4 regions of the Pectobacterium hainanensis genome follow, and region 4 is predicted to be linked to each of the others. Evidence: predicted binding sites of a transcription regulator. Region 4 holds the regulator's gene; each other region holds the start of a gene.
What was found. The regulator Fur, encoded in region 4, represses iron uptake genes when iron is present. The targets are predictions, from matches to a motif close to ATAATAATGAGAACNACTATCAA.
Positions count from the first base shown of each region.

Region 1: a site for Fur is predicted at 2,570-2,592, ahead of exbB (tol-pal system-associated acyl-CoA thioesterase). Genes of this name have one in related genera too.
Region 2: a site for Fur is predicted at 1,482-1,504, ahead of ACKPVM_RS07085 (TonB-dependent siderophore receptor). Genes of this name have one in related genera too.
Region 3: a site for Fur is predicted at 1,619-1,641, ahead of ftnA (non-heme ferritin). Genes of this name have one in related genera too.

Region 1 is NZ_JBJYIN010000009.1:112,004-117,963, forward strand. Features, by position in the region: gene ACKPVM_RS11250 (TRAP transporter large permease) at 1-311, opposite strand, end outside; gene ACKPVM_RS11255 (TRAP transporter small permease) at 327-833, opposite strand; gene ACKPVM_RS11260 (TRAP transporter substrate-binding protein) at 900-1,877, opposite strand; gene exbB (tol-pal system-associated acyl-CoA thioesterase) at 2,667-3,695, shown strand; gene exbD (TonB system transport protein ExbD) at 3,699-4,121, shown strand; gene ACKPVM_RS11275 (YiiG family protein) at 4,235-5,272, opposite strand; gene ACKPVM_RS11280 (substrate-binding domain-containing protein) at 5,410-5,960, opposite strand, start outside.
Region 2 is NZ_JBJYIN010000005.1:190,552-196,511, reverse strand. Features, by position in the region: gene ACKPVM_RS07095 (MmgE/PrpD family protein) at 1-255, opposite strand, end outside; gene ACKPVM_RS07090 (helix-turn-helix domain-containing protein) at 377-1,360, opposite strand; gene ACKPVM_RS07085 (TonB-dependent siderophore receptor) at 1,780-4,053, shown strand; gene ACKPVM_RS07080 (alpha/beta hydrolase) at 4,204-5,046, shown strand; gene ACKPVM_RS07075 (ArsR/SmtB family transcription factor) at 5,110-5,421, opposite strand; gene ACKPVM_RS07070 (SAM-dependent methyltransferase) at 5,511-5,960, shown strand, end outside.
Region 3 is NZ_JBJYIN010000004.1:130,518-136,477, reverse strand. Features, by position in the region: gene ACKPVM_RS05535 (YebY family protein) at 282-620, opposite strand; gene ftnA (non-heme ferritin) at 938-1,444, opposite strand; gene ACKPVM_RS05525 (DNA polymerase III subunit theta) at 1,934-2,164, shown strand; gene ACKPVM_RS05520 (S9 family peptidase) at 2,454-4,481, opposite strand; gene purT (formate-dependent phosphoribosylglycinamide formyltransferase) at 4,680-5,858, shown strand; gene ACKPVM_RS05510 (bifunctional 4-hydroxy-2-oxoglutarate aldolase/2-dehydro-3-deoxy-phosphogluconate aldolase) at 5,943-5,960, opposite strand, start outside.
Region 4 is NZ_JBJYIN010000001.1:234,817-240,776, reverse strand. Features, by position in the region: partial or broken gene nagE (N-acetylglucosamine-specific PTS transporter subunit IIBC) at 1-499, shown strand, start outside; gene glnS (glutamine--tRNA ligase) at 713-2,371, shown strand; gene fur (ferric iron uptake transcriptional regulator) at 2,514-2,963, opposite strand; gene fldA (flavodoxin FldA) at 3,302-3,829, opposite strand; gene ACKPVM_RS01235 (methyl-accepting chemotaxis protein) at 4,494-5,960, shown strand, end outside.

The sequences.
Region 1 (5,960 bases), on a different contig from region 4:
CCGAAAAAAGTAGACGCGACAATATTGACCAGCGATAACCCGCCTCGAATAAAGCCAACAAAGATATAGGCAAAGTTAACTAAACGACGGGCTATGCCGCCCTCAGCCATAATGGCCCCAGCCAGAATAAAGAAGGGGATTGCCAGCAGTGAAAACTTGTTTACCCCATTGGTGATCTGGATCATGACGGCTTCGAGTGGTAAATCGATCCAAATCGCGCCGACAATGGCGCTCAACCCGACGGCGTAAGCCACGGGGACACCAACCGCTAGTAGGATGGCTAGCGAACCAACTAAAATAAATGCGTCCATGGTATTGGCTCCAAATTAAGCATTGCCAAGCATCACCACAGGGCGTTGATCCTGCGGGCCAAAACATATTCTTTCGATGATAAACAGCAACGTGAGCAGCGATCCAATCGGTAGCGGTAAATAACTCTCACCTGCGGTCAATAAAGGAAATTCAGCGACGGGTTGTTCCCATAGCTCTATGCAAAGCGTGACGCTGTAATACAGAATGAAGACACTGATGGTCATCATCAGAATATTCGTCAGATGTGAGCATACCTTCTTTCCTATATCAGGGAGGCGGTCGGTAAGCATGCTAACGGCAATATGTGAACATGAACGATAACTGACTGCTGCACCGACAAAAGTAAATGTCACCATGCAGATAATCGAGATAGGTTCTGGCCAGGATAATGCGGAATTTAATGCATAGCGTGCGAATATGCCAATAGGAATAATAAGCGTCATGATTAATAACGCTAGTCCTGATACCCACATGGCGACTTTATATAATACATCCATGGCTGAAATATATGCATTGGCCATTATTATTTTACCTGATGAAGATGAAGTGCGGACAGATTTAATAAACGTTGTCCGCACTTAGGCTGGTTATTTTACGTCAGCGACGGCTTTGATCAGATCTTGATATTTAGCCCCAAATTGATCGCGTACGGATTGGGTTGCTTTGAAATAATAATCATTATCTACTTCATGGAACTGAACACCGCCCGCTTTCATTTTATCTAATGATTGCTGATTGTATTCATTCCACAATGCGCGTTGTTCCAGCTGTGCTTCTTTAGCAAGTTTCAGGATAGTGTCTTGATCTTCTTTAGACAGTTTGTCCCATTTAACTTTGGAATAAAGGAACAGTTCAGGAATGATAAAGTGGCGACTCCAGGTAAAGTTCTTGGCGACAGGCATATAGTTATGAGCGACATAAGTTGGTGGATTATTTTCCGTGCCGTCAATAACGCCAGTTTGCATACCGCTGAAGACTTCGCTGGTGCCCATCGCAATTGAGTTCGCTCCCATGGCTTTCAGTGTAGCGAGCGCTACCTGGCTTGTCTGGACGCGGATCTTCATGCCTTGCAGATCTTCCGGTTTGGTAATCGGCGCTTTCGTGATCAGGTTGCGTGTGCCTGCATCCATCCAGCCGAGAAAGACCAGTTTAGATTTGCTGTTGTTCGTAATTTTGTCGCCAATTTCTTGCCCAATCTTTCCATCAAGTACTTTATGTAAATGGTCTTCATCGCGGAAAATATAGGGGAGAGTAAAGACTTCGATTTCTGGCAATATTGCCGCAACGGGTGTCATGGAAACGCGAATGATATCAATTGCACCTAATTGTGCTTGTTCAATCATTTGTTTCTCATCACCGAGCACACCGCCGGGGAATGTTTTTATTTCCAGTCGGCCATTTGTGGCAGTTTTAAGTTTTTCTCCCATTTTTTGCACGGCAACGACGTTTGGATAGCCTTCAGGGTGAACATCGGAGGCTTTAATTTGTTGTGCTTGAACAGCTTGTGTCATAAATAATGCAGCAGAACTCAGGCAAAGACTTACCAATGTTTTCGACAGCTTCATTGAGTTATCTCCAGAAATAATGATAGGGTAAAAAACTTATTTAAATGATTGTTCTAATAAAAAGAGGCTCCCGTTAGCAGACCAGGGGCTGTTATGAGAATGGGACGATGTCTATACCCGTCATACTTCAAGTTGCATGTGCGTTGGCTGCGTTCAGTCACCCGAATCACTTACTTGAGTAAGCTCATCGGGACTCCTTCGCTTGCCGCCTTCCTGAAACTTGAATTATTTAGGGTATATAAATTTGTCTTGCGACGGTCTTGGTGCACACCCTCTGAATTCTCGGGAATAACCTAACCTATTATACAACTTTGAATAATGACACTTATCACAAAAGCTATAGGTGATATGAAATGCTGTTTTATATGAAATTTTCGAAAAATATCAGAAATGAAATGACGTAACCTTATGTTTTATTTAATTTTAGTATTGTGTTGTGTTTCTGTCCTTGTCGGATAGCTTCTGATCTCATCGTAGAAAATGGTGTGATAACTTAATGTTGATCACATAATAGAAAGCGGTTCTGAAAACGCTCAGGTACTTATTCGTCAGATACTATTTACCTGCAAGTCTACGCTGTTATTCCTTAATGTCGAAGTTCATAACATTTTTTATACCTTATTGTTTTATTTCAATACCGTGATGTAACACTTCTGCGAAACATCGCGATGAAAATGCATTGTTTGGTGTAAATAATAATGAGAACGACTATCAATTAACGCTGGGTCTGATATTATTTCAGGCTGGTTTCTAGCGTCAACAGTGATGAATTAATGGTGGAGGCACAGCGTGAATACGGCTGTCAGTAACATTACTCAACAGGTGTCATCAGCCTGGCAATCAAAACGTAGTGCGTTCAGCGCATTTTCCCGTAGCATACTGATTACTCTGCTCTTTAGCGCAGGACTAAGTGGAAATGCGTTTGCGGCCCCTGCAACAGCCCCAATTTCTGGCGACTCTTCAGGTGCGACAACGGTTCAAGCTGCACCAGCAATGGTGCTTGGCGCGGATGCTGGAAATGCTCCCGTTGAGAATGCGTCTGTTGCCGCATCGCCATTGTCTCTGCCTGACCGTGCTTCTCCTGGTATCAACAATTTGATGAGAACGGATCTGTCTGTCTGGGGTATGTATCAGCACGCTGATATTGTTGTGAAAACGGTAATGATTGGCCTTCTGCTAGCCTCCGTGATCACTTGGGCGATTTTCTTTAGTAAAACGGTTGAGTTAATGGGCGCCAAACGCCGTCTGCGTCGTGAGTATCAGGCATTAGCACAGGCCAGAACCTTGGATGATGCAGCGGGAACAGCCGATGCTTTCAAGGCGGGCAGTGTTGCTCAGCAACTGTTAGTTGATGCACAGAATGAAATGGAATTGTCCGCACGTTCGGATGACAACAACGGCATTAAAGAGCGCACCGCGTTTCGTCTGGAACGTCGCGTCGCGGCTACTGGGCGTCACATGGGCCGTGGAAATGGCTACCTGGCAACCGTGGGGGCTGTCGCGCCGTTTGTCGGGTTGTTTGGCACGGTGTGGGGCATCATGAACAGCTTCATCGGTATCGCACAAACGCAAACCACCAATCTGGCTGTTGTCGCACCAGGGATCGCGGAAGCCTTGTTGGCGACGGCAATTGGTCTGGTTGCCGCTATTCCTGCCGTGGTTATCTATAACGTCTTTGCTCGTTGGATCGCTGGTTATAAAGCGCTGGTGGGCGATGTCGCGGCTCAGGTGCTGTTGCTGTTGAGTCGAGATTTGGATGTGGCTGCTAGCAATGACAATCGGGTGGCGTCCTCTGCGCATAAACTGCGGGTGGGTTAAGTCATGGCAATGCATTTAAACGATGATGTAGGTGATGATGGCGAGATGCATGATATCAACGTGACACCGTTTATAGATGTCATGCTGGTCTTGCTAATCATCTTCATGGTGGCCGCCCCGTTAGCAACGGTGGATATTCGCGTCGATTTGCCAGCCTCTTCCGCTGTCCCTCAACCGCGACCGGAAAAACCAGTTTACCTGACGGTAAAAGCAGATAAGCAAATGTTTCTGGGAGACGATGTAGTCAACGAGCAGTCTCTGGCTCAGGTACTGGATGCGAGAACCAGCGCTAACAAAGAAACGACTATCTTTTTTCAGGCGGATAAAAGCGTGGATTATGAAACCATCATGAGCGTGATGGATTCACTGCGTAAAGCGGGCTACCTCAAAGTGGGGCTGGTCGGTGCGGAAACCGCTGCTAAGTAACGATTACGAGTGATGTTTTAAGAAGGAATGCGGGATGAAAATTCAAACCGCATTCTTTTTTTATTCAATATGACTTCAGTGCTGTATTCCGTTGGGAAGGCTAACGGTGTGAATCAGCGCATGCGGTTACTGCTTTCCACCAGAGAGTTGTAGTTTCTGATGAGCTTTTCGGCGCTGCCATCCACCATCCAGCCGGAACTGCTAGATAGCATCATGCGCTCACTTTGGCTGTAAGGGGTCTTATCGCGCACCCGGCGCAGGCGTTCTTTGGCGGATATGCGATAGCTTTCTAATGGCGAACTCATCAGCAACCATGTCGAGGGTTTCGCGGTTTCGGGCTTTTTGGCCAGCTCGATTAGCGCATCGGCGTTGTCTTCATAAGCCTTGAGCCGCGATGTCGCCGTGTCGACGTTGAAATCATCTTGCGTCAGTAAATTTACCAACTGCTTGGCGCTGAGCATGGTAGCCATATACCAGTAATTGAATTGGCGGCCTTCACTCTTCTCGATTTCCGCCAATTGAATCAGTTGGCGCTCGTCGTTGGCTTCTTCCAGAGCCTGATTGAACTGGCGGTTGGCCGTGCTGAATGCCGCATAGTGTTTGACGATGTCGCCATGCATCGCTTTGCCGCGTGCCATCGCGTCATCTTTATAGTTCTCGCGACTGTAGTAAGTATCGGCTTCCTGTAATGTCTGGCCCCAGGTGGTCACTGTTGCGGAGTAGTCCTTGGCAGCCGTATCTAGCGCGGGCATGACAGGCTCGCTTTGGGCTGCCTTGATAAGGGGTTCCCCGCAGTCTTTCAAGCTGGATTCTGACATTGAGTAGACGCCGTAAATGACTCGCTCTTTACCTGTAGGGCCCACCTTCATGTCTTTAACCCAGGATGCGTATCGTTCCATTGCTTTATGGGCGCGTTCATGGGTGGCATTGAAGCATTGAATGTAGAGATTAAGCTTCTGGTTAGCATCGACCTGGGGTTTTGCTTCAGGTGCAGGTGCAGGTGCAGGTGCAGGTGCCGTGCTGGCAGCGGCAGGCGTCGACTGGGTTGGCTCGGTGGTGACGTCTGGCTTGTCTTCACAGGCTGTTAAGCCTATGGCTGCGGCAACGAGTGCGGCCAGCCCGACAGGTGTTTTGATATTGCGAACGTTCATGTGAAATTTCCTTTTCTTTGGTTGTGGTGCAGGTGGTTATGTGGCCACGTCAGAGTTGTCGTTAAATGCCTTATTCAAGCTGAGGTCGGGTGATACGCTACAGCAATGAGAGGACTGTAGCGAATAGCCGTTTTGGTTTATGCCCGTGAGTCGGGATGACGCCAATGAATACGCGTCGGGATATAGCGCCGATCTTCTTCAAGCGGCTGCTGTGCAATCAGGCTGGTTACCATTTCGAAGCTGCTACGTGCCAGCGTTTCACAATCCTGTGCCACGGTATCGATCTTTAGCGGTAAACAATCAAACAGATAGTGATCGTCAAAACTACACAGGCGGATATCACTTTCCATCAGGTTATGCTGATTCAGATAACGCAAAACCCCTTCCAGCAACCCACAGGCGGCAACGAACAGCGCTTTCGGTGGGCGCCCCAAGGTTGCACACAGTTGGGCAAACATTTCATAACCAGAGCTAGGATGGTAACTACCATGAATGATCCACTCTGGGCGGCATTCCAGACCAGCACGCTGCAAACCCAGTTGAAAACCTGCCAGACGATCGCGGGTCGGTGAAATGCGTGATTGACCACCGATAAAATAGAATTCTTCCTGATGCTGGAGGGCGATACGTTCGACCATTTCTGCTGTGGATTCTACCGCTTCGGAAATCACCATCGGCAGCGTGGAAT
Region 2 (5,960 bases), on a different contig from region 4:
CAGATGGTAATCATCGAAGTCCAGTGCATGGCCAACATAGCCCAGAATCAAGCTTGTGGTTTGACTGTCATTGCCGCTGAAAACCTGCTTTAGCGACGGTAGTCCGCTATCGGTAATTGCACCTTGGGTAATGGGTAGTGCGGTAGCAACAAAATCGGTTACGCCGAGACGTGCCGCATCAATTGCCAACTGATTAGGTAAACTGCATGTAATCCGTTGAGCAAACGTCGTTGTTAAATCTGTTGGGTTGGTCATAAGCAGAAGAAGGTCGACAGTGAAGAAGATCGATAGTAAAGATACCTTAATCTACTGTGCGCCGATGATAGGGGATTAATAACCAAATGAAATATGGTATTTGATTGCGTTATATAAGGATTCAGAAGCGATCTTTAATCTGCCCTGGTGTGATACCAAATGCACGTCGCAAAGCCGTAGCGAAATTGGCTGGACTATTATAGCCCGCGATGCTGGCGGCCTGTGCGATACCAATTCCATCTTTTTTCAACGCCAGCATGGCGCGTTGCAAACGACAATTTCGCAGGTATTCGAATACTGTCATGTTAAACGTCTGACGAAAATGCCGTTGTAGCGTACTTTCGCTCATATTAACGCTCTTGGCGATCTCACTCATAGAAAGCCGATCGGCAGCACCGCTTTCCAACATGTCTCTTACCTGTTGGATACGATGGTAGCCCCGTAACGTGACGCCATTTGTTTTTTCCTGTGTTGCGCTGGCGGTCAACGAGGTGAAGGCTTCGATGATCAGATTCATACACTGTGTTTCAAGATAGAGGCGCTGGAGCGGTGTTTTGCAGGGTTCCGCGTTGAGTATTTGCAGGGCAATAGCCAGCGCATGGCGCGAAGGTGTCCACAGGTGGGTGGCGAGGTGTGTTTGCGTAAAATCATAAATAGCTTGCCAGTCGTCGACGCTATCAAGCAGATTGCCGTACAGCCATTCGCGGCTGAAAGTCAGTGAAATTGTGCGTTCATATTCATCACGTTTGCCCGTGCGTGTAAACAGCGTGGGTTCGGTTAACATGATTAGTGACGCCGGTTGCTGATCGCCCAGATGCAACTGCTGTTCTCCAAATGTCACGTGCGCGGTGCCGTTAACAACGATGGCTAGTTTTATCGAACTGCTGAGGATTCCCTGCGTCTTCATGTTATGCAGGTTGAGTACATCGGCAGTATGCAATGTCACATGCTGGTTTAGCTGGGTCACGCTGAAGCTACCAAAGAGCACCGGTGTGTCATCTACCCATTTTGGACCGAATACACGGTAATCATTCGATAGAAGGCTGGACTGTTCAACAAGATGGTTCTTATAGATGGATTTTGACGACGGAATAGTATTTTGCATGATTCCCCCTTTGTAATGTCTGGTTATCCCCCGCCATTTTGATGTTTTGGCAAAGCAGTTTGCTGTTAGTGCAAACCTCATCCTGAACGACAAATGTAACAATGACTGCGCCAAAATGGTAATGCAAATACTTCTCAATAGCATTTTTCGTCGGGTTGACCCACATCGCTATTGGCTTATCCCATTTTCGGCACTGCGGAAAAAAGTGACTGACTGATGAAAATAATACGTATGCAAACGGCGTATGTTGGAAATGAAAGACGATGCCTTCCTTGATAATAAACGTATTTTCTGCCGGTTTTCTCTCCGCCTTTATTTAGCTCGTTGCTGATTGCCCGCTGCGCCTGTCTTCATCTGCGGCGGCATCAGAACGTCTATTCAGACGATTGACCCATTGATGACAGGGCAGGATGATTTTGATGAAACTACCACAACCACGCCACTATTTGGCGACTCTCATTGGCGTTAGCTGTGGGATGAGCGCTTTCCTGACGGTTGCACAAACGACAGATGTGACCGCTGAAGAACCTGCTGTTCAGGTTAAAAATAATACCACATCGGGCGATACGATGGTGGTGACGGCCGCAGAGCAAACGCGACAGGCTCCGGGCGTGTCGGTGATCACGGCCAAAGATATCAGTAAGCGTCCTCCTACCAACGATTTATCCGAGTTGATTCGTACCATGCCGGGGGTGAATTTAACCGGTAATTCGACCAGTGGTCAGCGGGGAAATAACCGTCAGATCGATATTCGTGGCATGGGGCCAGAAAATACGCTCATTCTGGTGGATGGCAAACCGATTTCCAGTCGTAACGCTGTACGCTATGGCTGGCGTGGTGAGCGTGATACCCGTGGTGATACCAACTGGGTTCCTGCTGATATGGTTGAACGGATTGAAGTGCTGCGTGGTCCTGCGGCTGCTCGCTACGGCAACGGTGCGGCAGGCGGGGTAGTGAACATTATCACCAAACAGCCAACGGATGAATTGCACGGCACCTGGAATACCTACATGAACATGCCGGAACATAAGGCTGAAGGGGCAACCAAACGTACCGATTTCAGCCTGATGGGAGGGTTAACGGATAACCTCAGTTTCCGTCTGTTCGGTAATATTAATAAAACGCAGGCTGATGCCAGAGATATCAATAAAGGCCATCAGTCGGAACGCGTGGGCGCTTATGCGGATACTCTAGCCGCTGGGCGAGAAGGCGTGCGTAACAAAGATATCAACGGCGCGTTGCGCTGGGATATCACCAAGCAACAGTCTCTGGAGTTTGAGGCCGGAGTGAGTCGACAGGGAAATATTTATGCCGGTGATACTCAGAACACTAACAGCAACGCCTATGTCGTCAGTAACTATGGTCGTGAAACCAATCGCATGTATCGGCAGAATTATGCTGTCACCCATCGCGGCTATTGGGACAGTGGGGTCAGTGCTATGTCATATCTGCAATATGAACGCACGCAGAATACCCGATTAGCTGAAGGCCTGGCCGGAGGGCTGGAAGGGATTTTCTCATCGGGGGATTTGTTCAGTACCATTAAATTGGACACCGTTACTGCGCACAGTGAGGTCAATATCCCGTTTGAAGCGTTGTTCAATCAAACGGCAACGGTTGGCGTGGAATGGTCAGAGCAAAAGATGAAAGATCCTGTGTCGAATTCACAAGCACTTAGTGGCGGGACAATCGACGGTTACCCAACAGGTACACGTAGCGATCGCATGTCGGCACGTATTGCATCCATGTTTGTCGAAGATAACGTGGAGTTAAGTTCCAGTACTATGTTAACACCTGCATTGCGTGTGGATCACCATAGTATGGTCGGAACCAACTGGAGCCCGTCGTTGAATTTATCGCAGGGGCTGGGAGATGACTTTACCCTGAAAATGGGCATTGCCCGAGCTTACAAAGCGCCGAACCTGTATCAACTCAACAGTGATTACTTGCTTTATAGTAAAGGGCAAGGATGCGCTGGAACCAGAACACCTTGTTATCTGCTAGGTAATGAAGATCTGAACGCAGAAACCAGTATTAATAAAGAAATTGGTATTGAGTTTAATCGTGATGGTTATCAGGCTGGCGTGACTTACTTCCGTAATGATTATCGTAACAAAATTGAGGCTGGGACTACCGTTCTTTCCAGAACGTCCAATGGTACACGTGTTTTCCAATGGGATAATATTCCGAAAGCGGTAGTTCAAGGGCTTGAGGGAACACTGAATGTCCCTATTAGCGAGGACATTAATTGGAATAACAATATTACCTATATGATTGAGAGTAAAAATAAAGAGACTGGCGAGTATTTGTCTACCATTCCTGAGTTTACGTTGAATTCATCGGTAAGCTGGCAAGCGACGGAAGCGCTCTCTCTCATGGCGGATATGACGTGGTATGGGCGTCAGAAACCGAAAAAATACGACTATCAAGGCAAGCGAGTAACGGATAGTGGTACGAATGAATTAAGTCCTTATGCCATTTTTGGGCTAAGTGGTACTTATGACGTTAACAAATACGCCAGCGTCACTGTGGGGGTGGATAATCTGTTAGATAAGCGCTTATATCGGGCAGGTAACGCGCAGACCACTGATAATACCAGCAATGGGGTTGTGTCTTATATGAGTGGGGCAGGTGCTGCAACGTATAATGAGCCGGGTAGAACCTTCTTTGTCAGCCTGAATACCCGTTTCTAAACCATATTGCCAACCGATATTTTCGGTTGGCGCTGATAGGAAGAGACAACGCGTAATCGTACGATTATTTCCGGTGTGGGTAAGTTACCCCACCGGATTTTTTGTTTGACCGACAATATGTTAACCATGACGAGAGGGCGGGACGTCGGAATGTATCAGTTGCGTAATACCGATGATGAGATGTTCACTTCGTCGGCGTGCGGGTGTTACCGCATTATGTCTTTTTGTCCTGATATTCCGTCACCGTCGCAGGGATGGCCGGTTATCTACCTGCTGGATGGCGCTCGCTACTTTCCTGTCGCGGTTGCATTAATAGAGGCGTTGGGTCGCCCGCGCTGTGGTATGGAAAGCGGTATGGTTGTCGCCATTGACTATAACGGCACAACGCGACGTGAACGGGATTATCGCCCGGCCGTTGAGAATATTGTGCCCGAAGTTAATCCGTCTGGCGGGTTTTATCCGTCGGGGATGGCGGGTGATGCAGAAGGATTTAGACGGTTTATCCAGACCGAGTTAAAGCCATTTATTGCCAGTAAATATCCCATTGATCATCGGCGTGAAGCGTTGTTTGGTCACTCTTATGGCGGCTTATTTACCGTTGATACGCTGCTGGCTGCCCCACAGAATTTTCAGCATTTTTATGCCGCCAGCCCCTCCGTTTGGTGGAATGGTGGTTACCTTATGCAACAGGCGGCGCGTTTTAATCCCGATAGGCTATCGCAGCGCGTAAGTTTGTCTTTATCCGTGGGGGAATATGAACAATCGCTGGAACCTTGGGAATGGCAATTGCCCGATGAGCAGCGTGAGGTGTTGCGTCAGCATCGGTATCAGCGACGCATGGTTGATGGTATTCGCGAACTATCGTGGTCATTACAGAATCGTTCATCGAATTTAGCGGTGAAATTGGATATCTACCCTGAGCAGTCACACCAATCTGTGCCGCTGTTTGCGCTACAACATGCTTTACGTTCTCATTTTCATGGCTCTCGCTAACAGGAGCGTGTCAGCAAACCGAATGGCAGAATGTGTTCACCGATGCTTTTGATGCTGTTGAAATCAAGGGCAAAAGATCGTTTTTAACGTTGCCACAATTTTTTCCACGTCCCGATTTTCTATGCGGTAGTACAGCGTCTGAGATTCGCGCCGATAGGCGATCAACCCTTCATCGCGCATTTTAGCCAGATGCTGCGATAGCGCTGACTGACTAAGGGGAATATGTTCAAGCAGTGCGCCGACTGACATTTCACCCTGCTCGATCAGCAGGCAAAGCACCAGCAGCCTGTTTTCGTTGCCAATCGCACGCAGCAGTGCCGAGGCTTTGGATGCCCCCTCCTGTAAGAAGATCCGATCTTGTTCATTTAATGCCATGTTGCCACCGTGATACTACGTTTGATAATTTAGGTAAATCTAATATATTGACGAAAGCATATGCAATCGATTTCTGGAGATGTTTGTTGATGACGGCAAAAGATAAAATAATGGGTAATTTGGCATCAGAAGGTAAGCTCGTCTCCCAAAAGGAGCGTGTATGGGATAGCCACTTCTGGAACCAGCGTTATGCCACAAGTGATTATGTTTATGGTACGACACCTAACGCATTTCTGGTTTCACAACGTCATCGATTCTGTCCGGGAATGCGCGTGCTTGCCGTGGCCGATGGTGAGGGACGTAATGGTGTTTGGTTGGCCGAGCAAGGGTTGGATGTGGTGTCGGTTGATATTTCTTCGATTGGACAACAGAAAGCTGACGCGTTAGCCGCTGCGCGTGGGGTTGAGCTGAATACGGTATGTGCCGATCTCAGCGAATGGGACTGGCAGCGCGAACATTTTGATGCGGTCGTCGGCATTTTTTTTCAGTTTGCCACCCCGGTTCTTCGTCAGAAGCTATTCACGGGGATGTGCACGACG
Region 3 (5,960 bases), on a different contig from region 4:
AAAAATAAAACACTTTAAAATCAACAAGTTAAAAAAAAAGACCGAATACGATTCCTGTATCCGGTCTAGGGAAAGGCTCTTGGGAGAGAGCCGTGCGCTAAAAGTTGGCATTTATACAAGCTCGACTAGCCTTGTCACTTAAGCGTAGTTAACTCCCTCGTATTTACCAGTATTGCCCCTGTGTGATTATCACAATTTGAACACATTTCACACTTTGCGATAACCATTGAATATCGTGCGGTTAACAAAATAAAGCGAATCGGCAACGTTGCTTTCTGATTTTATTGGCAAAGTTGTTCGGCCCGTTCGATAAAAGGTTGCAGACTTTTCTTTTGTCCTGGATTTTTAGCGTCATCAAGCCAGATATCATCAATAGGTTTAGCGTTCACCATCCCTGCCTTCATCTGCTCCACAGCGATGTCATTAAGCGGATACTGCATCAGTGTTCCGGTATGCAACGCATATAACGCCTTATCTGGACGGCATATCAATTGAACCTCTTCACGCGTAAAGGCCCACCGTTCTCCATATTCCAGACGACTGATATTCGCCAGTTTCGCGGCAGAAAATGCATCAACAGACAGAAAGGCAAGGACAACGGAGAGCAGTATTTTCTTCATCGAATGTTCCTGAATATCACAATCTAAACGTTCATATCACATCAGCGTGACAAATTATCCGGCTCAGATAAAAACAAATCCCAGACCTTATAAAACATAAGGTTGCATGTAGATGCTGTAGGCGATCATAACGACAGTACCCGATGAAGTCGAGTAGCAAGCAAGATATCCTGACGCCATGACATAAAAATGTGTCACATCTCGACAATGTTGGCTCAATCGACAAGGAATCAAGGAAGAGAGCGTGCTGAGGAAAGGAACAATATAGGGTGAGCCATCCCCGCTCACCCTATATTGACTAACACAAGGTTATCACATTAGTTTGCCGATACACTGACAGACATTTTTTTCAGATCTTGATCGATAAAGAAGAGGCCACTTTCGTTTGTGTTAACCAGAGAGAGTTTATCAAGAATAGATTTGAACAGTTTCTCTTCTTCATGCTGCTCTGCGACATACCACTGCAAGAAATTAAAGGTAGAGTAATCTTGTTGCGTCATTGCGGCATGTGCCAATTCATTAATTTTTGACGTAATAAGCTGTTCGTGTTCATAAGTCAGCTTGAATACCTCAGAAAGCGAGGTGAACGTAACCGGCGGTGCAGCAATCGCACCTAAAATAGGCATACTGCCCGTATCATCCAGATAATCAAACAGGCGCTGCATATGTTGCATTTCTTCCTGAGAATGCGCTTTTAAAAACGCAGAGGCACCTTCGAAACCTTTATCTCCACACCAGGCACTCATTTGCAAATATAAATTCGCAGAATAAAACTCAAGATTAAGCTGCTCATTGAGTTTTTGAATCATTTCTTTCTTTAACATACGTATTCCTTATTTTCCTGGCAGATAAATGAGTTGACCGATATTATGCCTCGAATAGATAAAATAAAAAACACTTTATTAACCAAATTAAAACCTTTTAATTGTTCTTTATTAATCAATTAGTTAATTTTTACTGATATTAATTTTCATTTGCAACAAAGAGGTTATTTATTATTGATAATCATTTTTATTATCAATATACCCAAATAATTCAAGTTTCAGGAAAAAATCAGCAAGGTGTTTTTGCACAACGCTATACGTTGACCTTTTAGCAAATAGGCTTATACCCGTCATACTTCAAGTTGCATGTGCGTTGGCTGCGTTCAGTCACCCGAATCACTTACTCAAGTAAGCTCATCGGGACTCCTTCACTTGCCGCCTTCCTGAAACTTGAATTATTTTGGGTATACATCGTATAACTTGCGATTTTCGTGACACTGCTTTACCGTGGCGCCAACAGCTTGGCACGATAAAACCGGAGAAAACACGATGGGACACAACCTGGCAGAATTGTCTAAAGAAGAGATGGATAAGGTCAATGTCGATCTCGCGGCGTCAGGCGTCGCTTTTAAGGAGCGTTATAATATGCCGGTCATTTCTGAGGCCATTGAAAAAGAGCAACCCGAACATTTACGCAGCTATTTTCGTGAACGTGTCGCATTCTATCGTCAACTTTCACTTCAATTCTCCCGACTGCCCTATGAGCCCAAGACCAAATAGCCCCTTACCTTCGAACCTCGCGATAAAAAACCGATTTTCCACTTGCATATTGAGTGAAACAGGCGGTTAATGAGTAGGCAAACCAACCTTTTACCAAGCGAGGTAAGATATGAGTAAAGGAATGGACAGCAAGAAGAACAGCAAGAAAAAACCTTTGAAATCCGCAGCAGAAAAACGCGCGGAAAAAAGGGCGAAGAAGGCTCAACCACAGGCCGACATCAACTAAAACCACTCTGCTGATCGGTAAACCCGCCACTCTGCGGGTTTACTTTTGGTATCAAATTCTACGTCAGTCAGGCATATCCAGTATCATCAGCAAAAACGCATACTCCAGCGCGATGTCTTCATAGTGCTTAAAACGCCCTGATTTTCCGCCATGTCCGGCATCCATATCGGTATACATCAGCAACAATCGATCATCTGTCTTCATATCGCGTAGTTTCGCTACCCATTTGGCCGGCTCCCAATACTGTACTTGAGAATCGTGTAATCCCGTCGTGACCAGCATATGAGGATAGTTTTGCGCCACAACACCATCATATGGGCTATATTGCCGAATATAATCATAATAGCGGCGTTCGTTAGGATCGCCCCACTCTTCATATTCACCCGTGGTTAATGGAATCGACTCATCCAGCATAGTTGTCAATACGTCAACAAAGGGAACCTGAGCAATGACACCTTTAAATAAATCAGGTGCAAGATTAACGACCGCGCCCATCAATAATCCGCCGGCACTTCCCCCCATAGCGAACATTTTTTGACGATCGCCATAGCCTCGCTCTGCTAACGCTTGAGAAACATCGATAAAATCGGTGAACGAATTCATTTTATTCAGCAGTCGACCATCGTCATACCACTGTTGCCCTAACTCCCCGCCGCCGCGAATATGAGTGAGTGCAAAAACAAAACCGCGATCTAACAAACTTAAACGGCTCACGCTAAAGTCAGGATCCATACTGCTGCCGTATGCACCATAGCCATATACGACGATCGGATTTTGTCCCGGTTTGAAATGTGCTCGGTGATAAACCAGCGATACCGGGATTTCCACACCGTCTCGAACCGTAATCCACAGGCGTTCACTATGGTAGTCACTTGACGTCAGGTTTTTCACTTCAGCCTGCTTCAATAACTGCTGCTGTCCCGTATCCATATTCAATTCATACAGCGAACTCGGCGTCGTCATTGACGCATAACCATAACGCAGCAATGCGGTTTCCGGCGTTGGATTGTAGGATAACCATGTGACATAGCTGGCATCATTAAACGTTATCGCTTTCTCTTCCCCTGTTTGCCAGTGAATCTGGCGTAACTTGGTCAACCCGCGTTCACGTTCCTCCACCACCAGCCAATCGCGAAAGAGTTCAAAGCCCTCCAGAACACGATGATCATGCGGAGCAATAAGCGTTTCCCATTCACGCTCATCCGCACGCAGCGCGCGATACAAGCCAAAGTTTTTACCGTCACGATTAGAACGCAGATAAAAAGCGTCTTGGTAGTGATCGAGGCCATACTCATGAGCTTTACGACGCGGGATCGTAACCTGGGGTTTTGCCAACGGATCCTGCGCATCAATCAACAGTACCTCCGTTGTTGTCGTACTGCTTAAATAAATTGTGATGTAACGCTCAGAGGTTGTCTTACCCAAACTGACGTAATAAGTGTCGTCCTCTTCCTCATAAATTAATTCATCGTCCGTTGGGTGACTACCTAAACGATGTCGATAAACCTGATAGGGCAATAAGGTCTGTGGGTGTTTGCGTACGTAATAGAGCGAGTTCGAGTCGCCAGACCACTCAGCGCCAGCCGAAACATTTTCAATCACATCAGGCAACCATTCCCCGGTGCTCAAATGACGGAAACGAATATCGTATTGGCGACGGGAGAGAAAATCCTCCGATAGCACCAAAATCTGATTATCGGGGCTGACTTCCAGCACGCCGATGCTATAAAAATCATGGCCTTCGGCACGTAGATTGCCATCCAGCAGTGTTTCCCATTCGTGCGTTACCTGTTCCGGTTGGCGTAAATAGAGAGGGTACTCTTTGCCTGGCGCATAACGGCTTTGATAGCGATAGCCATTGTGAACATAAGGCACTGACATATCTTCAGACGGTATCCGCTCAACCATTTCATCGTACAGTGCCCGTTGACGGTCGCGATAGGGTGCCATCACCGAATGGCAATAATGATTTTCCTGCTTGAGATAATCCAATACCTGAGGGTCGTCTCGTAGCCAATAATAATTATCGATACGTGTATCGCCATGAGTCGTCAACGTATGGGGTCTTTTTTCTGCCAGTGGTGCTCTCATTACGTCTGAATCCTATTTGAGAAAGATAAAACCCTGAATTTTTACGCAGAGTGGCACGATTCCTCAATGATGCCAAGCGAACCCTCCTCTCCTTCACAACGGCGGGTAAACGCACTCCCCTTTTATCGCGCCTGATGCGCACGCAAACGTTTTCGTTTATACTGCGCCCGTTTTTTACAAGCCGAACAGGTAGACATTATGTTAACAATTGGAACTGCCCTGCGTACCGATGCTACACGTGTGATGTTGCTCGGTTCTGGTGAGTTAGGCAAGGAAGTGGCGATTGAATGCCAACGTCTGGGTATCGAAGTTATCGCGGTCGATCGTTATGCCGATGCACCAGCAATGCAGATAGCCCATCGCAGCCATGTGATTAACATGCTGGACGGTGAGGCATTAAAAACGTTGGTTGAAACGGAGCGACCCGATTACATCGTGCCAGAGATCGAAGCGATTGCCACCGATATGCTGGTGATGTTGGAGCAACGGGGTCATCATGTGGTTCCATGTGCTGAAGCCACTCGCCTGACGATGAATCGTGAAGGTATCCGCCGTTTGGCAGCAGAAAAACTTGGCGTACCGACATCCAGCTATCGTTTTGCAGATAGCGAGGAAAATTTTCAACACGCGGTGACCGAGATTGGTTACCCCTGCATTGTGAAACCTGTGATGAGCTCTTCCGGTAAAGGGCAAAGCCTGATCCGTGAGCCGCAACAGTTGGAAAAAGCCTGGCAATATGCACAACAAGGCGGACGGGCCGGTGGCGGACGCGTTATCGTGGAAGGGTTGGTCAAATTCGATTTCGAGATCACGTTACTGACCGTTCACGCCGCAGACGGTATCCATTTCTGTGCGCCAATTGGCCATCGTCAGGAAGATGGCGATTACCGCGAATCCTGGCAACCCCAGCAGATGAGCGCTCTGGCACAGGAACGTGCGCAAGCTATTGCCAGCCAGGTCGTCAAAGCGCTTGGTGGATATGGTCTATTCGGCGTTGAGCTGTTTGTTTGTGGTGATGAAGTCATTTTCAGTGAAGTCTCTCCTCGCCCTCATGACACGGGAATGGTGACGATGATTTCACAAGATCTCTCTGAATTCGCCTTGCATGTACGCGCATTTCTTGGGCTACCGATCGGTGCCATCTGTCAATACGGTGCCGCGGCCTCTGCCGTGATCCTGCCGGAACTGGATAGCCAGAATGTTCGCTATCAAGGGCTGGAACACGCGTTGTTGCCTCGCACCCAAATTCGCCTGTTTGGCAAACCAGACATCAACGGAAAGCGCCGAATGGGCGTTGCTCTCGCCAGCGCGGACACAACAGATGATGCGGTAACATTAGCAAAAAAAGTCGCAGCAGCCGTTACTGTTCTTGGCTGACCGGTCGGCCATAAAAAAGCCACCTAAAATGAAGTGAGCTTCACGTCAAACAGGTGGCTTTTACAAACTGTCAAAAAGAATTAATTACGCTTTTGCGCCTTC
Region 4 (5,960 bases):
TATGCAATGGATGGCGGGTTTTGGCTTTAGCGCCGGTCTGGTGGATATGGTGCTGTCATCGCGCAACCCACTGGCAACGCAGTGGTACATGTTGATACCCCAGGGACTGGTATTCTTTGGGCTGTATTACGTGGTGTTTCGTTTTACCATCACGCGTTTCAACCTGCTGACGCCTGGTCGCGAATTATCAGCGAGTCTTACTGAAGCCGATGGATATAACGCCAACAATGCGCCAGCGACATCTACTGCTGTACTTGATACTGAGCAATTGGCCCGTGGCTATCTGAAAGCGATCGGTGGGGCGGGCAATCTGGTTGGTATTGATGCTTGCATTACACGTTTGCGTTTGAGCGTTATGGACTCTGCATTGGTGGATGATGCCGAGGCAAAACGTCTCGGTGCTGCGGGAGTGATTCGCCTGAACAAGCAAAGCATTCAGATTGTTGTCGGCACCCGAGCGGAATCCATCGCTTCTGCACTTAAGAATGTGAGTCAGGCGTAAACAACGTCAACGGCGCAAGAGTCAATGACTCCCGTTGATGCAAAGCGATAAGCGTTCGCGGAAAAATCTGTGCGAAATAACGGGGTGAGATTGCTATCGCACCCCGTTTTTTTTCATCAGCGATAATTTAATGAAACTAACGGTTGTTTCCCGGCGTAGCTTGTTGGATCATTAGCGGTTATATGTCGTTTTAGCATTGAGGAATTAAGCATGAGTGAGGCTGAAGCCCGCCCAACTAACTTTATCCGTCAGATTATTGATGAAGACTTGGCATCCGGTAAGCACAATCATGTCCAGACGCGTTTTCCGCCAGAACCTAACGGCTATCTGCACATTGGGCATGCGAAATCTATCTGTCTGAATTTTGGTATTGCGCGTGATTATCATGGGCAATGCAATCTGCGTTTCGATGACACCAACCCGGTAAAAGAAGATATTGAATATGTTGAGTCGATCAAGCGCGATGTCGAGTGGTTGGGATTCTCGTGGAGCGGCGCAGTTCGTTATTCTTCCGACTATTTTGATCAGCTTCACCAATATGCGGTCGAGTTGATCAGTAAAGGATTGGCGTATGTTGACGAATTGACGCCTGAGCAGATTCGCGAATATCGCGGCACGCTGACGGCACCGGGAAAGAATAGCCCTTATCGTGATCGTAGCGTTCAGGAAAACCTTTCGCTGTTTGAGAAGATGCGCAATGGAGGCTTTGCTGAAGGAACCGCATGCCTGCGTGCCAAAATAGACATGGCATCATCGTTCATTGTCATGCGTGATCCGGTGATCTATCGAATCAAGTTTGCGGAGCATCATCAGACCGGCAATAAGTGGTGCATCTACCCGATGTATGACTTTACCCATTGTATTTCCGATGCATTGGAAGGTGTCACGCATTCACTGTGTACCTTGGAATTCCAGGATAACCGACGTTTGTATGATTGGGTGCTGGATAACATCACGATCCCTTGTCATCCGCGCCAGTATGAGTTTTCACGTCTGAACCTTGAATATGCCATCATGTCCAAGCGCAAGTTAAACTTACTGGTAACGGAAAATGTCGTAGAAGGGTGGGACGACCCGCGTATGCCAACGATTTCTGGCCTGCGTCGTCGTGGTTATAGCGCGGCTTCTATCCGTGAGTTTTGTGTCCGTATTGGTGTCACCAAACAGGACAATAACGTTGAGATGGCAGCACTGGAATCTTGTATCCGTGACGATCTGAACGAAAATGCACCGCGCGCGATGGCCGTACTGGATCCGGTTAAATTGGTCATTGAGAACCTTCCTTCAGATCATGAAGAATGGGTCACCATGCCAAACCATCCGAATAAACCGGAAATGGGAACACGTCAGGTGGCGTTTAGCCGTGAAATTTATATCGATCGTGCTGACTTCCGTGAAGAAGCCAACAAGCAGTATAAACGTCTGGTGTTGGGCAAAGAAGTGCGTTTACGTAATGCTTATGTCGTAAAAGCCGATCGTGTTGAAAAAGATGAGCAGGGCGTGATTACTGCAATTTATTGCAGCTACGATCCTGATACGTTGAGCAAAGATCCGGCTGACGGTCGTAAGGTTAAAGGGGTCATCCATTGGGTGTCTGTTGCTCATGCTCGTCCCGCTGAATTCCGTTTATACGACCGATTATTCAGTGTCGCCAACCCGGCTGCCGCTGAGGATTTTTTGTCTACCATTAACCCTGATTCGCTGAAGATTACGCATGGATTTGTTGAGGCCAGTCTGGCTCAGGCTGAGTCAGAAAAAGCCTATCAATTTGAACGTGAAGGTTATTTTTGCGCCGACCGCGTCTATTCCAGTGCGGAACATTTAGTGTTTAACCGTACAGTTGGTTTACGGGACACTTGGGTCGGTTAACGATCATACTGGGTTTAAACGTAATGATATAAAAAAATAAAACCGCCTCGGCGGTTTTATTTTATGGTGGCAGGATAATCGCTACCCTTGGATTATCACAGGCGACGTTAGAAAACACCCCCTGCGTTTCTATGCGGTCGATTTATAGTGTTGGATCGTGAAGCGTGTCGTCTTCGCGACAATCCCCTTCACTGCAATGGCCATACAGATACAAACTGTGGTTTGTCAGTTTGATACCATGTCTTTCTGCGATTTCACGCTGGCGTGCTTCGATATATTCATCGCGGAATTCAATGACTTTGCCGCAATCCAGGCAAATCAGATGGTCATGGTGATGTTGCTGAGTCAGTTCGAAAACTGATTTACCGCCTTCAAAATTATGGCGGGTGACGATACCAGCATCATCAAACTGATTAAGTACGCGATAAACGGTTGCTAAACCAATTTCTTCGCCCATATCAATCAGTTTCTTATATAAATCTTCCGCACTGACGTGATGGCACTCCGGGGCCTGCAAAACTTCCAGGATCTTCAGTCTTGGAAGCGTGACTTTCAGGCCGGCCTTCTTTAATGCGGTGTTATTGTCAGTCATGCGGATTTAGTCCTGTTGCTTACTTATCAATGGAGGTTACCTAGCCTATGACATCGGTCGGCTCAAAAAATACATCGGCTAAAAAATACAACAGCGTTCCAATTATAGAACCGTGCATACAAAATGAAAACCATGGAATGTTAACAATATTGACCCCATACATACTACAGATATTGATGCAATCTATTGTTGATAAATGGAGAAAAATCTATGCACGTACAAAGCCGATGGGTTTATTGTACAGGTTTATGGGAAGAAGTTAAAAAAATGTATCAATTATTATGAAAGGTTTTTCCTATTGAACTGGCCCTGATGGTAAAATCAGAGCCAAAACAGGGTTAACCTACCAAATCTTTCAGGCTGAGTTCTTCGCTGATCTGTTTTACCCAAGCTGTTACGCGTTCGTTGGTCAGTTCCGGCTGTCTGTCTTCGTCAATAGCCAGACCCACGAAATGGTTGTCATCAGCCAGGCCTTTGGATGCTTCAAAGTAGTAACCTTCAGTCGACCAGTGACCAACAATCGTCGCACCGCGTGGTTCGATGATATCGCGGATCGTCCCCATGGCATCACAGAAGTATTCTGCATAATCTTCCTGATCACCACAGCCGAACAGGGCAACGAGTTTCCCTGTGAAATCAATTTCTTCCAGCGTAGGGAAAAAATCATCCCAATCGCATTGGGCTTCGCCGTAATACCAGGTTGGAATGCCTAACAGCAGAATATCGAACGCTTCAAGGTCTTCCTTGCTACTTTTAGCGATGTCATGAACTTCAGCAACCTGTGTCCCCAATTGCTGTTGGATTGTCTTGGCAATGTTTTCAGTATTGCCAGTATCACTGCCGAAGAAAATGCCTATTAGTGCCATGAATTGAATAACCTCTTTATTCTTAATGGTATAGGGCCGTGTTTCACCCATTTATTGACTAATAATAACAGACACAACCTACATGAGAAACTCGTATTGGTAAGCAGGGATAAATTGGATACCCAGCATTGGCCCTCTTTAACGCTCCTCTGGTGATTTTCTGTAAATCATGATGGCGGCTTGTTTTTTAAACAAAGATCATTGCGGTCATCTAATGTGTTGCGATACCGTCCAATGACGAGATTTGTCATACATAACGCAAAGTTATTTATTAATGTTTCTAATATTATTTCTCGATACTTAAGTTACTTAATGTTTATATCCCCATGAAAACAAATAAAATTATTAAATAATTAAAACAAAAGAGGGGAGAAAATCATACCAAACGCTAAATACTGTCTGAATTTTGTCGATGAATCAGCGTAGTCGTTTTTATTTTCAACACAATGAAATTGCGTGCGGGCGCGTTATCTATTTATGAATAGAGGGATTCAGAATACCGCCGTCGATTGATGATAAAAATTATTCTTATTACATACCCTGAATATTCGAGTTGCAGGACAAGACGTGGTTGTTGCGAGCGAAAAACTGAGCAATGGGAGTGGTCAATGCTCATGCGACTCGAACATCATGGGGATATTAATACTTAAGTATGGAGTGAGCTATGAGACTGTTAAAGAACATTGCCATTAGAACGGCCATGCTGTGGGTGCTGGGCATATTCTGCGTGTTATGGGGTGGCGTCTCTATCTATACCATGTTCTCCTTTAAAGAGATGACGACGACATCCAAGACCAGCAGCCTGCTAGTGCAGAACATGAATTTTGTGAATCAGGGGAACGATCAGTATTTTCGTATGGTGACTCGTCTGGCGAGAGCCGTGGACTATCGCCGGGCGGGGGATAACGCTGCCGCAGATAAAGAACAGGCATCCGCTTTAACCGCGTTGGATAAATTAAAATCAGATTTAGTTGCCTTTACCGCGTTTGATCATGCCGGTCTGGATGATTCGTTGGTGCAAGCGGTTAGCCGGGACTGGGGGAATCTGATTACTCAGGGAGTTGAGCCGTTGTACCAAAAAGCCGCGGCCAACGCGCTGGATGATTATCAAAATCAAGCTAAGAGCGTGGTTCCACCTTTGAGCCGTCAATTTGGAGCTTCTCTTTCTGCGTTTAATAAAGCGGGGTCCGATAAGTTTGCCGCCGCTGGCGTCAGGTTTGAGCAAATTACCTCGATTGGTCAAAATATTTTACTGGCTGGTTTGATTGTCGGCTTGGCGATGCTGTTCTTGACCGATCGCTATCTGGTGAGTTGTCTGGTGCGTCCTTTGAATGATCTTCGTGATCATTTCAGCGTCATTGCTTCCGGGCAGTTGGGGAAACCTATTCTGGATTTTGGTCATAACTGTGTTGGTAAACTGTTCCCATTACTACGGGAAATGCAGACCAGTCTGGCAACAACAGTGAGTACCATTCGCGGTAGTACCGATTCTATTTATCAGGGGGCGTCTGAGATTGCTGCTGGTAATAACGATTTATCATCAAGGACGGAACAACAGGCGTCGGCGCTGGAAGAAACGGCAGCGAGTATGGAACAGTTGACGGCGACGGTGAAACAGAATGCTGAAAACGCCAACCATGCTAGCCAATTAGCGCTGCAAGCCTCAACGACGGCAAGGAAAGGTGGAGATATTGTTGATAACGTCGTGAAAACCATGTCAGAAATTTCTGGTAGCTCACGTAAGATCGCTGAGATCACGACGGTGATTAATGGTATTGCTTTCCAAACCAACATTCTTGCACTCAATGCGGCGGTAGAAGCAGCCCGGGCAGGTGAACAAGGTCGTGGTTTTGCGGTGGTTGCGGGTGAAGTGCGCAGTCTGGCACAGCGCAGTGCGCAGGCCGCGAAGGAAATTGAAGGGCTGATTTCTGATTCGGTGCGTTGCGTGGATACGGGATCGAGTCTGGTTGAAGACGCGGGTAGCACCATGAATGATATTGTGCGTGCTGTTACCAATGTCACCGACATCATGGGTGAGATTGCATCTGCTTCGGAAGAACAAAGTAAAGGGATTGCGCAGGTCGGTCAGGCTATTGCCGAAATGGATAGCGTGACGCAGCAGAATGCGGCG